DNA from 2 places in the Actinoplanes sp. CA-015351 genome. Region 1 is predicted to be linked to the other one. Evidence: riboswitches for the same ligand, from Rfam matches in the RefSeq annotation. Region 1 holds a riboswitch; the other holds the start of a gene.
What was found. Region 1 has a riboswitch for cobalamin ahead of ACQP2E_RS09735 (ribonucleoside-diphosphate reductase subunit alpha). Riboswitches for the same ligand answer to the same signal wherever they lie in the genome.
Positions count from the first base shown of each region.

Region 2: linked by a shared signal. The riboswitch ahead of ACQP2E_RS25075 (VWA domain-containing protein) and the one ahead of ACQP2E_RS09735 (ribonucleoside-diphosphate reductase subunit alpha) in region 1 are both predicted to bind cobalamin.

Region 1 is NZ_CP192102.1:2,141,590-2,148,756, reverse strand. Features, by position in the region: gene ACQP2E_RS09750 (diacylglycerol/lipid kinase family protein) at 1-687, shown strand, start outside; gene ACQP2E_RS09745 (CU044_5270 family protein) at 731-1,681, opposite strand; gene ACQP2E_RS09740 (RNA polymerase sigma factor) at 1,678-2,316, opposite strand; cobalamin riboswitch at 2,495-2,709, shown strand; gene ACQP2E_RS09735 (ribonucleoside-diphosphate reductase subunit alpha) at 2,830-5,244, shown strand; gene ACQP2E_RS09730 (ribonucleotide-diphosphate reductase subunit beta) at 5,244-6,239, shown strand; gene ACQP2E_RS09725 (sulfite exporter TauE/SafE family protein) at 6,366-7,167, opposite strand, start outside.
Region 2 is NZ_CP192102.1:5,464,094-5,471,260, reverse strand. Features, by position in the region: gene ACQP2E_RS25085 (citrate synthase) at 1-413, shown strand, start outside; gene ACQP2E_RS25080 (gluconokinase) at 1,254-2,819, shown strand; cobalamin riboswitch at 2,882-3,019, shown strand; gene ACQP2E_RS25075 (VWA domain-containing protein) at 3,075-5,237, shown strand; gene cobO (cob(I)yrinic acid a,c-diamide adenosyltransferase) at 5,370-5,969, shown strand; gene ACQP2E_RS25065 (cobyrinate a,c-diamide synthase) at 5,963-7,167, shown strand, end outside.

The DNA of each region.
Region 1 (7,167 bases):
ATCAGCACGGCCGGCCGGATGCTGGCGCACCGCGACATGGCACTGGGCCTGCTGCCGCTCGGGACGACGAACAACTTCGCGCGTACCGTCGGCATCCCGCCCGACCTGGACACCGCTGTCACCACGATGACCGAGGGCCTGGTGATCGATGTGGACCTGGGGATCGCCGGGGACATGCCGTTCACCAACCACGTGGGCATCGGGCTGTCCGCCGAGGTGATGACGAAGGTGCCGAGCAGGCTCAAGAAGCGGCTGGGCCGGCTCGCGTACCCGATCACCGCGCTGGGTCTGATGACCCGGCACCGTCCGCTGCGCGCCACGGTACGCGCGGACGGCCGGGAGATCGTCTTCACCACCCATCAGGTATACGTGGCGAACGGCGGTTTCCACGCCGGCCGGCCGATCACCGCGGACGCGCACGCTGACGATCGGCTTCTGGTCGCGTACCCGGTCGGTGGGGCGACCCGCAGGGAGCTGTTGCGCGAGACGGCGCGCAACGCGCTGACCGGCCATCGCCGCACGCTGCACGAGCGCCCGTTCCTCGCGGTGAACGAGCTGTGGCTGGAGACCGACCGGCCCGCGGCGGTCGAGGTCGACGGCGAGCCGTGCGGGCAGACGCCGCTGCGGATCGCCCTCGACGCGAACGCGCTGCGCATCATGGCGCCACCCGGCACGCCGGATCTTTAGCGGGCCCTTCCGGCTGATCGTGGCACCGGGCGACGGCGCCCGCTCAGGGCCGCTCGCCGAGTTCGCCGACCACGGCGCGACCGGTGACGGCGGTAGTCGCGGTGAGCATGCCGGCTCGGCCGGCGTCGGTGTCCTCGACCAGGTAGCTCCGCTCCCCGAGGTATTCGAGCGTCGCCCTGTCGAAGATCCATTCGGTACGCTCGCCGCTCTCGACGAAGGCGACGGCGATGCCGGACCGGCCGGTGGCGTCGACCGAATCCGGCACCAGCACCACCCCGGGGATCTTCGCGGCGGCCCGGTAGAGCGCGGCGTTGAGTTCCGGATCCAGGACCGACTCGGCGAGGGTGTCCCCGATGAACGTGAACGCCCTCCCGGCACGTGAGTTGCCCTGCCCGGCGGTGTCCTTGTAGATCTTCTCGAGCAGCACGTCCGGGTCGGTCGGAAGGTCAGCGGCTCGCGCGTTGCTGATCGCGTCTTCGAGCCGGATCCGTTTGCCGCGCTCCACGACCAAACCGTCGCCGTCGTCCGAAACTGGCAACCAGATCTCCCGATCATGAACCTTGGCCAGCCTCGGCGCCTCGCCGTCGCCTGCGCTGGTCCAGGCGACGCGGCTCTTGATGTACACGTACTGGCCTGCGGCGACCCCGATGTCCGGCGTGGCAGCGGCCATCAGCGCGACCCGGTCCAGGAACGCGGCGGCACCCGCCTCGCCCCGCACCACCTGGATCACCGGAGCGGTCTCGAAGCCCTCGCCCATCAACGACGAGCGCAGGGCAAAGCCACCGGCGATCGCGACGGCCAGTACACCCGCCGCGATCGGCACCGCGGCAAACACCCAGCGGCGGCGGGGAGCCGGTGCCACCGGGCCGATCTCAGCGAGAAGGTGCGCTCTGAGCTCGTGGTGACGCCCGGCGGTCATCCGCGGGTCACCGGCCGGCGGCAGCAGACGGGCCAGCTCGGTCAGGTCATCGTGGTGGGGTGACGTGTCGTTCATCGGTAATCCTCCTGTACGGACCGGACCGATGCGGCGCGGTCACCCCATACCTGTCCCGGGCCGGCGGCCGGTTCCTCCTGGTTTTTCGGGCGCGCCATCTCCGCCTCGGCCAGAGCGCGCAGCCGGGTCCGGGCCCGTGACAGCCGTGACCGCACCGTGCCCACCGGAATGCCGAGCGCCTCCGCCGCCGCCGCGTAGTCGAGCTGCGACCACACACAGAGCAGGAAGACCTCCCGCTCCCGGCGCCGCAGGCCACGCAGCGCGGCGGCAGCTGCGGCCAGCTGGTCACCGTCGTGCAGCCGGCCGACCACCTCGTCGGCGAAGTCCGGAACGCTGGCGGCGACCGGGACCCGCAGCATCGCCGCCTGGTGCCGCCTGGCGGCCCGGCGCCGGTTGCGCAGGACATTGGTGGCGATGCCGAGCAGCCACGGCAGCACGCTGCCGCCCTCCGGCCGCAACGTGTCCCGGACCCGCCAGGCCTCCAGGAAGGTCAGCGACACCACGTCCTCGGCGCCCGCGTGCCCGCCGTCCACCCGGGCGGCATGGCGGTAGACGGCTCTCGCGTGTTCGTCGAACATCCGCCCGAAGGCGGCGGTGTCACCGGCCCGGATCCGGGCACGCAGTTGTTGAGTCACACCCTGTTCCTGTCCGCTCGGCGCCGCGGGTTCCCGCCGGAATGTCAGCCTCTGAAGAATCGGGTGCCGTGCGGTTGACGCCACTCGGCGCGCCGGATCTTCAGCGGGACCATAAGCAAGATCACCCGACACGCCGATCACATCATCTGGGGTTGCGTGTTTCTGACGCCCTCCATATATGGTGTCTCACGCAGCTGGTTCGGGCGGCCGTCAGGACGCGCCCGAGGCAAGAGGGAATCCGGTGCGACACCGGAACTGCCCCGCAGCGGTGAGTGGGAACGACCGCCGTCAACGAAGCACTGGATCCACCAGGGTCTGGGAAGCGACGGCCAGTAGGAGGCTGGAAAAGCCGCGCCCACGAGTCCGAAGACCTGCCAGCGCGCCGCACGCCACCGGTGTGCGGCGGTCGAAGGCCGCGTGGGACGGCCGACGCCAGAAGCCGGCCGCTGCTGCGCGCCCGGCGGCGTCCTCCTGCGCATCCGACGACCTGTCGAGAGGGCGCGAGGAGAGGGCATGACGCTCACACCGGAAAAAGCAGTGCCGGACAGGATCGCTGTTCCGGAGCAGCGACGGCACGCCATGCAGGTGCGCAAGCGCAACGGCGAGACCGAGCCGGTCGACGTCAACAAGATCGTCACCGCTGTCGAGCGCTGGGTCGCCGACCTGGACGAGGTGGACCCGCTGCGGGTCGCCACCAAGACCATCAGCGGCCTCTACGACGGCGCGACCACCGCTGAGCTGGACAAGCTGTCGATCCAGACGGCTGCCGAGCTGATCAGCGAGGAGCCGCAGTACTCGCGCCTGGCCGCCCGGCTGCTCGCCACCTTCGTCGAGAAGGAGGTCAGCGAGGAGGGCGTCACGACGTTCAGCGAGTCGATCAAGCTCGGTCACGACGAGGGCTTGATCAGCGACGACACAGCCGGATTTGTCGCGAAAAATGCTGCACAACTCGACAGTGCCGTCAACGACGACGCCAACCTGAAGTTCGAGTACTTCGGACTGCGCACCGTCGCCGACCGATATCTCCTCCGGCACCCCACCAAGCGGACGATCATCGAAACTCCGCAGCACTGGCTGCTGCGCGTCGCCTGCGGCCTGTCGCAGAACGTCGACGAGACGATCGGCTTCTACCGCCTGATGTCGTCGCTGGCCTATCTTCCCAGCTCACCAACGCTGTTCAACTCCGGCACACGGCACACCCAGATGTCGTCGTGCTTCCTTGTCGACTCCCCCAAGGACGAGCTCGACTCGATCTACGAGCGGTACCACCAGGTCGCGAAGCTGTCGAAGTTCTCCGGCGGCATCGGCATCTCCTGGTCACGGGTACGCGGCCGGGGCGCGCTGATCCGCGGCACCAACGGCAGGTCGAACGGCATCGTCCCGTTCCTGAAGACCCTCGACGCGGGTGTGGCGGCGGTCAACCAGGGCGGCCGGCGCAAGGGCGCCGCCTGCGTGTACCTGGAGCCGTGGCACCCGGACATCGAGGAGTTCCTGGAGCTGCGGGACAACACCGGCGAGGAGTCGCGCCGCACCCACAACCTGAACCTGGCGAACTGGATCCCGGACGAGTTCATGCGCCGGGTCGAGGCCGACCAGGACTGGTCGCTCATCGACCCGTCGGATGCCCCTGAGCTGCCCGACCTCTTCGGGGCCGAGTTCGACGCGGCTTATAAAGCAGCAGAGAAAAAAGCTGTCAAAACCGTCAAGGCCCGCGATCTGTACGGCCGGATGATGCGTACCCTCGCGCAGACCGGCAACGGATGGATGACGTTCAAGGACCCGTCCAACCGGCTCAGCAACCAGACCGGCGCGCCCGGCAACACGATCCACCTGTCGAACCTGTGCACCGAGATCCTCGAAGTCAACTCGGACGACGAGACCGCGGTCTGCAATCTGGGTTCGATCAACCTCGGCGGGCACGTCACCGCGGACGGTGTGGACTGGGAGAAGCTGCGGGCCACGGTGCGGACCGCTGTCACGTTCCTGGACCGGGTCATCGACATCAACTTCTACCCGTCCGACCAGGCCGCGAAGTCGAACCCGCGCTGGCGGCCGGTCGGCCTCGGCCTGATGGGGCTGCAGGACGCGTTTTTCATGCTGCGCCTGCCGTTCGACTCCGCCGAGGCTCGCGAACTGTCCACCCGGGTCCAGGAGGAGATCTTCCTGACCGCCCTGGAGTCCTCGGCTGTTCTCGCTGAGCGGTTCGGGCCCCATCCGGCGTACCCGGAAACCCGTGCCGCAAAGGGTGACCTGCACCCTTACCTCTGGGGTGTCACGCCGTCGCAGACGGCGCGCTGGGACGCTCTTCGCTCGAAGATCGCGACCAGCGGTCTGCGTAACTCACTGCTCGTCGCGATCGCGCCTACGGCGACGATCGCGTCCATCGCCGGCTGCTACGAATGCATCGAGCCGCAGGTCAGCAACCTCTTCAAGCGCGAGACCATGTCGGGCGAGTTCCTTCAGATCAACACCTATCTGGTACGGGAATTGAAGGCCCGAGGACTGTGGACGGCCCCGATCCGGGAGGCGATCAAGCGGGCTGAAGGATCGGTGCAGGGCATCAACGAGCTGCCGGCCGAGGTCCGTGAGCTGTTCCGCACCGCGTGGGAGCTGCCGCAGAAGGCTTTGATCGAGCTGGCCGCCGCCCGCGCGCCCTACATCGACCAGTCGCAGTCGCTGAACCTGTTCATGGCCGCGCCGACCATCAACAAGGTCTCCTCGATGTACCTGTACGCGTGGAAGGCCGGCCTCAAGACCAGTTACTACCTGCGGTCGCGCCCCGCGACCCGCATCCAGCAGGCGACCGTCGCAGTGAGCGCCCCGGCAGTGGCACCGGTGCAGGTCGCACCGGTGTCGCTGATCCCGGCGCTGACCGAGGCCGAGATCTGCTCCCTGGAAAACCCCGAATCGTGTGAGGCCTGCCAGTAATGCTGCTCGACCCTGGAATGGACCTGACCCTGCGGCCGATGAAGTACCCGCACTTCTTCGACCGTTTCAAGGACGCCATCAAGAACACCTGGACCGTCGAGGAGGTCGACCTGCACGGCGACCTCGCCGACCTGGCCAAGCTCTCGCCCGCCGAGCAGCACCTGGTGTCGCGGCTTGTCGCGTTCTTCGCCACCGGTGACACCATCGTGGCGAACAACCTGGTGCTCAATCTGTACCAGCACGTCAACTCCCCGGAAGGCCGCCTGTACCTGTCGCGGCAGCTGTTCGAGGAGGCCGTGCACGTCCAGTTCTATCTGAACCTGCTGGACACGTACGTCCCGGATCTCGACGAACGGGCAGCCGCCTTCGCCGCCGTGGACAACATCCCCTCGATCGCCCGCAAGGCCGAGTTCTGCTTCAAGTGGATCGACTCGGTCTTCGAGCTGCGGACGCTGGAGACCAAGGAGCACCGGCGGGCGTTCCTGCTCAACGTGATCTGCTTCGCGGCCTGCATCGAGGGACTGTTCTTCTACGGCGCCTTCGCGTACGTCTACTTCCTGCGCTCGCGCGGCCTGCTCCAGGGTCTCGCCTCCGGCACCAACTGGGTGTTCCGCGACGAGAGCATGCACATGGCGTTCGCGTTCGACGTGGTCGACCAGGTACGCGCCGAGGAGCCGGACCTGTTCGACGCGGACATGGAGCAGCAGGTCCGCGACATGCTCTCCGAGGCCGTCGAGTGCGAGGTCCAGTTCGCCGCCGACCTGCTCGAACAGGGCGTCTCCGGCATGTCGCTCACGGACATGCGCGAGTACCTGCAGCACGTCGCGGACCGGCGGCTCGAAGCGCTCGGCATCGCGCCGGTGTACGGCAGCAAGAACCCGTTCGCCTTCATGGAACTGCAGGACGTGCAGGAGCTGTCGAACTTCTTCGAGCGGCGCGTCTCGGCGTACCAGGTGGGCGTGACCGGGAGCGTCAGCTTCGACGACGACTTCTGACCCACCCCGCCGCGATCTTGTTGAGTTGTACGAAGACGGGGCGGACGAAATCAACAAGATCGGGATCGGCACAGGAAACGCCCCGGGAGATCGGCTCCCGGGGCGTTTCGGTCCTGTGCGGTTCGCTTAAACGGATGCCTTCTCGTCGGGCGACTCGCCGGCCGCCGCGGCGGCCTCCGCCTCGGCGATGATCCGGCGGTCCTCCTCGGCGTGGCTGCGGTACTGGTTGATCGAGTAGACAAGTGCCGCGGCCCAGGCCAGGTAGATGACCGCGTAGAACGTGTAGCGAACCGCGTCCGGCGCGTCGATCCAGTCGCTGCGCAGCAGGGACCGGGTGTTGGTCAGGATGATCAGACCGCCGACCGCGGCGCCGAGCACCCGCGGCGGGATGTGCCGGACCAGCCAGGCCGCGATCGGCGCGGCGATCACACCACCGATGAGCAGGGCCAGGACCCAGCCGTAATCGATGCTCTCGTCGCTGAGACCCCAGATGAAGCCGAGGCTCGCGGCGACCGCGATGAGGAACTCGCTGGTGTCGATCGAGCCGATCGTCTTGCGGGGTTCGAGCCGGCCGCTGGCCAGGATCGCCGGCGTGCCGACCGGGCCCCAGCCGCCGCCACCGGTGGCATCGACGAAGCCGGCCACGACACCGAGCGGCGCCAGGAACCGCTTGCGCAGCGGCTTGCCGAGGTTGCCCTTGGGCAGGCCTTGGAAGGTGAAGCGCACGAACACGTAGAGGCCGAGTACCAGCAGGATGAGCGCCATGATCGGCGCTGCCGTCTCGGTCGACAGGCTGGACAGGAACGTCGCACCGGCGAAGGCGCCGAACGCGCCCGGCACACCGATCTTGAGGACGACCTTCCAGTCGACGTTGCCGAACTTCCAGTGCGAGAAACCGGAGACCAGCGTGGTGCCGATCTCGGCGAGG
Region 2 (7,167 bases), 3.3 Mb from region 1:
TGAAGAACAAGGAAAAAGGCGTCAAGCTGATGGGCTTCGGCCACCGGGTCTACAAGAACTACGACCCGCGCGCCGCCATCGTGAAGAAGGCCGCCCAGGAAGTCCTCTCCACCCTGGAAACGCCCGACCCGCTGCTGGAGATCGCCTTCAAGCTGGAGGAGATCGCGCTCTCCGACGACTACTTCATCTCTCGCAAGCTGTACCCGAACGTCGACTTCTACACCGGCCTCATCTACAAGGCCATGGGTTTCCCGACGAAGATGTTCACGGTCCTCTTCGCGATCGGCCGCCTGCCGGGCTGGATCGCGCAGTACCGCGAGATGATGGTCGACCCGGCCAACAAGATCGGCCGCCCGCGCCAGATCTACACCGGCGCTCCGGTCCGCGACTTCGTCGCTCTGGACAAGCGCTGAGCTTTCCGCTCCACAACGCCCTGCCGGTGGCTCCGGCAGGGCGTTTCCCTTTCTTCTGGGTACGCGTGACCGCAGAGCCCCGTGCCACCCGGACGCGAGCTGGCTGCCCACTCCAGGCCACCCGGCGCCCATCGCGACCGGTGCATGCCTGAGGCCGTCGCCCACAGCACCGGGTCGCTGTCCGCCGACTTCCAAGATCTTGGCAAGCTCCACCGCCGTAAAAGCCCGAACTCGCCAAGATCGCCGGAGCCGGAGCCGGAGCCGGAGCCGGGGCCGGAGCGGCCGGAGCCGGAGCGGCCGGCAGTGCCGAGCCGAGGCGGGGGCCCACGGTGTGCTCGTGTCCGGCCGGGGCGGGGGCCCACGGTGTGCTCGTGTCCGGCCGGGGCAGGGGCCCACGGTGGGTTCTGGTCCACTCGAGGCGGGATCAGGACACACATTGGCGTTGCGTGCGTTTTCATCATCGCTATAGCCGTGCTCAGGCCACACGTTGGCGTTGTGTGCGACCCGATCCTCGCTATCGACCGCCACTGTGCGACCGGGCCTACCCTGCCACTCCTCTTTGTGTGCTCTGATCCCGCCCGCCGCCCGCCGCCCGCCGCCCGCCGCCCGCCGCCCGCCGCCCGCCGCCGCGCCGCCGCGCCCCCGCCGCCGCGCCGCCGCCCCGCCGCGCCCGCCGCCGCCCCGCCGCGCCCGGGATGCGGCCGTCCGGGGTGACCCGGTGGCTGGGACCCGGGCGCCCGCCTTGCGGGATCGGCCGGTGGCGGGCCGGTAGGAAAGGATGTTCGACGGGTATGCCAGAACGCGCCGGGAAACTGCCGGGCGCCGCGAGGGAGGCTACGCATGGACGTCGTGATCGGGATCGACACCGGGACCACCGCCACCAAGGGTGTCGCGACCGGGCCGCGCGGTGAGGTGCGTGCGCTGACCAGCGTGCACTACCCGCTGTCGGTGCCCGGGCCGGGCCGGGCCGAACTTGACCCGGAGCAGCTCACCGCCGCCGCCGTCAAGGCGCTCGTCGACGTCGCCACCGAATGCCGGGACAACGGCGACCGGGTGATCGCTATCGGTCTCAGCGGGTTCCTGCACGCCCTCGTGCCGATGTCCGCCGGCAGTCAGCCGCTCGGGCCGCTGATCACCTGGGCGGACGGGCGCTCGGCCGAGCAGTGTGAGCGCATCGTCGCCGAGGGGCGGGCCAAGACGCTGCAGGCCCGGACCGGTACGCCGGTACACCCGATGTCGCCGCTCACCAAGCTTGCCTGGTGGGCCGAGAACGACGCGGAGACGCTGCGCGGCACACCTCGCTGGGGCGGGGTGAAGGAGCTGATCGTCGCGGCGCTCACCGACGCGCCGTTCCAGGTGGACCTGTCGATCGCGTCCGGCACCGGGTTGTACGACATCCACTCGCGCAAGTGGGACGACGAGGCCCTGGAGATCGCCGGTGTCCGGGCTAACCAGCTCGCCGAGGTGGTGCCGACCACCACGACCCTGCGACTGAGGTCCGACATCGCCTCGGCGGCCGGGCTCGACAAGGACGTGCCACTGGTGATCGGCGCCGCCGACGGGCCGCTCGCCAACCTCGGTGTCGGCGCCACACCGCCCGGGGTCGCAGCGGTGTCGCTGGGTACGAGCGGCGCCTTGCGTACCGTCGTGGATCGGCCGACGACGGACGCCGCAGGGCGTCTGTTCTGTTATGCGCTCACCGAGGACCGGTGGGTGATCGGCGGCGCCGTGAACAACGCCGGTTCGGTGGTCCGGTGGGCGGGGGAGGCGTTCGCCGCCGGATTCGAGCGGCCCGGGTCCGAAGGGGAGGACGCCGACGAGCGCGACGCCGCCCTGCTGGAGGAGGCGGCCGCGGTCGAGGCCGGCAGCGAAGGTCTGTTGTGCCTGCCCTACCTGCTCGGCGAGCGTGCGCCGTGGTGGCGTTCGGGTATGCGCGGCGCGTACCTCGGTCTGCGCCGCGAGCACACCCGCCCGCACCTGGTCCGGGCCGCGGTCGAAGGGGTGTGCCAGCAGCTCGCCCTGGTCCGGGACTCGTTCGAGGCCGAGGGCAGCTCACTCACCGAGATCCGGGCCACCGGTGGCGCCGCCGCCTCGGAACTGTGGATTCAGACGCTCGCGTCGGCAATGGACCTGCCGGTTTCGGTGGCCGATACCCCGGAGGGCACTGCCCTGGGCGCCTGCCTGCTGGCCCGGCACGCCCTCGGTGAGCTGCCCGACCTCGGTGAGGCGGCGGCGCTCGTGCCGATCAGCCGGCACACCCAGCCGCAGCCGGCCGACGCGGCGCTGTACAGCAAGCTGCGCCCGCTCGTCGAGAAGTCCGCACTCGCGGTGCTCGACGTGGTGGCCGAGCTGGACCGGATCGCGCCGGAGCCGCTGCCCGGAACCGAGAAGGCGGTCAAGAGCTGACGTGATCCTCGCCGTAGGCCGCCGGGAAACGACCGCGCTAGAGTGACGCGCGAGCGGAAGCGGAGGAACCCGGTGCGAATCCGGGACGGTCCCGCCACTGTGACCTGGGGAGCGACCCGCAATTCCACGGCTTGAAAAGAGCCTGACGGCTTGAACAGCCGGAAGGAGCGGCGAGCGTTGATCCGGGAGTCAGGAGACTCCGGCCGCTCGTTTCGGCCGTCGCGCGGGCGTGGACACCCGCCGGAAGGGATCTCTGTGACAACTCCGTACCCGTTCTCGGCCGTGGTCGGCCTCGATGACCTGCGCCTGGCGTTGCTTCTCACCGCCGTTTCGCCGGCGGTCGGCGGCGTGCTGGTACGCGGCGAGAAGGGCACCGCGAAGAGCACCGTGGTACGCGCCCTGGCCGCCCTGCTGCCCGGCATCGACACGGTCCGCGGCTGCCGGTTCGCCTGTGACCCGGCAGCCCCCGATCCGGCGTGTCCGGACGGACCCCACGCGGCCGATGAAAAAGCGCAGCACAGACCGGCCACCCTCGTCGAACTCCCGGTCGGCGCCACCGAGGACCGGGTTGTCGGCACCCTCGATCTGCAGCGCGCGCTCAGTGACGGCGTGAAGGCGTACGAACCGGGTCTGCTCGCCGCCGCGCACCGCGGTGTCCTCTATGTGGACGAGGTCAATCTGCTCCCCGACCACCTGGTCGATCTGCTGCTGGACGCGGCCGCGATGGGCCGGGCGCACGTCGAGCGCGACGGCGTGTCGGTCAAGCACGCGGCCCGGTTCCTGCTGGTCGGCACGATGAACCCGGAGGAGGGTGAGCCACGCCCGCAGCTGGTGGACCGGTTCGGCCTGGTGGTGAACGTGGCCGCGCCCCGCGACGCCGTGCAGCGCGCCGAGGTGGTCCGGCGCCGGCTGGCGTACGAGGCCGACCCGGACGGGTTCGCCGTGCGGTTCGCCGGCGACGAGAATGCGTACGCCGGCCGCATCGCCGCCGCCCGCGCCCAGCTGCCGGCCGTGGTGCTGCCCGACGAGGAGCTGGACCGGATCGCACGGGTCTGCCTCGCGTACGGCGTCGACGGGATGCGCGCGGACATCGTCGTGGCTCGCTGCGCGGTGGCCCTGGCCGCCTGGCACGGCCGCGACCGGGTCACCGCCGAGGACGTCGCGGACGCGGCCCGGCTCGCGCTGCCGCATCGCCGCCGCACCGATCCGCTCGACCCGCCCGGCACCGACGAGGAGAAACTCGACGACGCCCTCGCCGAGGCGGAACGCCAGGCGGCGGAGGACGAAGCGGAACGCCAGGCGGCGGAGGAAAAGGCGGAACGCCAGGCGGCGGAGGAGAAGGACAACCCGGAGGATCCCGAGGGTGACGGACCGCCTGACGGCGGCGGAGGCGGTGCGCCACAAGGTCCGCGCGACGGCGGCGGCCCGCAGGGCGCAGGCTCCGATCACGAGGGTACGCGTAACAGCACGCCCCCCGAGCAGCCCGAACAGAACGGTGCCGAACAGAACAGGGCCGGACAGAACGGGGCCGAACAGGACGGGGCCGGCCGGCAGGAGAAGGCCGGAGCTGTCGCGGGCGCCGGGCCGGCGTACCGGACGCGGACGCTGAAGATCGCCGGCCGTGGTGAGGGCGGGCACGCCGGGCGGCGGTCACCCGCGTACGCACGGCGCGGCCGGGTCGTCGGCAGCCGTACCCCGGCCGGGAAGTTGGCGGGCGCGCCGCACCTGCCGGCGACGCTGCGAGCGGCGCTGGACCGGACGGCTTTGGGCCGATCAGCTTCACACGGGCCGGTGGATACGGCGGACGGCGTGATCCGGGTTCTGCCGCGGGACGTGCGGGAGTCGGTGCACGTGGGGCGGGAGGCCAATCTGGTGCTCTTCGTCGTGGACGCCTCCGGGTCGATGGCGGCTCGCAAGCGGATGACTCTCGTGAAGACGGCGGTGCTGTCGTTGCTGCGGGACGCGTACCAGCGGCGGGACCGGATCGGGATGATCACGTTCCGGGGCGCGGACGCCGATCTGGTGCTGCCGCCGACGTCCAGCCACGAGGTCGGGGTGATGCGGCTGGCGGCGTTGCGGACCGGTGGGCGTACGCCGATCGCGGCCGGCCTGCGCACCGCGGCCCGGACCATCGCCACCGAACGCCGCAGGGATCCGCGCCGCAGGCCGCTGCTGGTGCTGGTCACCGACGGGCGGGCCACCAGCGGCCCGGACCCGTTGCGGATGGTGCCGGCTCTGCACGGGGTTTCGGCAGTGGTGGTCGACTGCGAGTCCGGCCCGATCCGGCTGGGCCTGGCCGGCCGGCTGGCGGGCGCGCTGAAGGCCGAGCTGATGCCGCTCGAACAGCTGCAGGCCTCGGTTCTGCAGGGGTCCGCACCGGTCGGTCCGGTGGACCGTGCTCATCGGCGGGCTGCCTGACGGATTGAAGCCCGGCCATCGGCGGTGGGTGAGCGAGGTGAGCCGGACCGCGCCCGTCAGGGGCGGGTTCTCGGAGAGCCACGGTAATTCGGCGGGACGGGTTTCGGCCCGTACAGAAAAAAGGGTTCTTAAATGCCACAAGGGAAAGTTGCCGTCACGCCGGACGATGGGCTGACCACGCGCCAGAGGCGGCGGCAGGCGGTGTTCGCGGTGCACACCGGGGCGGGCAAAGGGAAATCGACGGCCGCCTTTGGGATGGCGCTTCGCGCGTGGAGTGCGGGGTGGCCGATCGGGGTGTTTCAGTTCGTGAAGTCGCAGAAGTGGAAAGTGGGGGAGGAGACCGCCCTCAAAGCGCTCGACGGCATCAACGACACTCCGGTCACCTGGCACAAGATGGGTGAGGGCTGGTCGTGGATCCAGCGGGCAGGCACGGAGCGTGACCATGCGGCCGAGGCTGCCGAGGGTTGGGCGCAGATCAAGCGGGATCTTGCGGCGGAGACCTACAAGTTCTATGTGCTCGATGAGTTCACCTATCCGATGAAGTGGGGCTGGGTGGACGTCGCGGATGTCGTCGAGACTGTTCAGAATCGGCCAGGCACGCAGCACGTGGTGATCACCGGGCGGGATGCGCATCCGGACCTGATCGCGGCGGCCGACCTCGTCACGGAGATGACCAAGGTGAAGCACCCGATGGACGCCGGTCGCAAGGGTCAGCAGGGCATCGAATGGTGAGCCGGGTCGTGATCGCCGCGCCCGCGTCGGGGCACGGGAAGACGACGGTGGCGACCGGTCTGCTCGCCGCGTTCGCCCGCCGGGGCAAGACGGTTGCGCCGTTCAAAATCGGTCCTGACTACATCGACCCCGGCTATCACGCGCTCGCTGCGGGCCGGCCCGGCCGCAACCTCGACCCGGTTCTGGTCGGTGCGGACCAGATCGGGCCGCTCTTCGCGCACGGCTCGGCCGGCGCCGACATCGCGATCGTCGAAGGAGTGATGGGCCTCTATGACGGCCGCACCGGCGCCGGTGACACCGGATCCACCGCACAGGTCGCTGAGCTGCTCCAAGCCCCGGTGATCCTGGTCGTGGACGCGGCCGCGCAAGGCCGTTCGGTGGCCGCGCTGGTGCACGGATTCCGCAGCTTCGGAACGGTCCGGCTGGCCGGCGTCATCCTGAACAGGGTCGGCTCCGACCGGCACGAGCAGATCCTGCGGGACGCTTGCGAGGAGGTCGGCACGCCGGTGCTCGGTGCGCTGCGCCGATCAGAAGCGGTCGCCGCGCCGTCGCGCCATCTCGGTCTCGTGCCCGCCGCCGAACGCCGCGCAGAGGCACTCGCCTCGGTGGACGCGCTCGCCGCGCTGATCGCGAACGCGATCGACCTGGACGCGGTCGCGGCCGTCGCGCGCTCCGCGCCGCCGCTGGTGGCGACGCCCTGGAGCCCGCTGTCCGAAGATCCGGTTCCAGGCCGTCCGCTGGTCGCGGTCGCCGGTGGCCCGGCTTTCTCCTTCGGGTACGCCGAAACGACCGAACTGCTGGCCGGAGCCGGAGCCGAAGTGGTGACCGTCGATCCGCTTCGTGACGAGTCGTTGCCGCCCGAAACCCGTGCGCTGGTGATCGGCGGCGGATTCCCCGAGGTCTACGCGTCCGAACTGTCGGCGAACGCCCCGTTGCGCGCCTCGGTCGCCGCCCTCGCCGCGACCGGCGGGCCGATCACCGCGGAGTGCGCCGGGCTGCTCTGGCTCTGCACGTCGCTCGACGGCAAGCCGATGTGCGGGGTGATCGACGCCGAGGCGGCCATGACACCCACGCTGACCTTGGGTTATCGGGATGCGGTCGCGCTCACCGACAGTCCTCTCGCGCCGGCCGGCACCCGGGTGACCGGGCACGAGTTCCACCGGACCACGGTGCATCCCCGCTCGGGAATCCTGCTGTC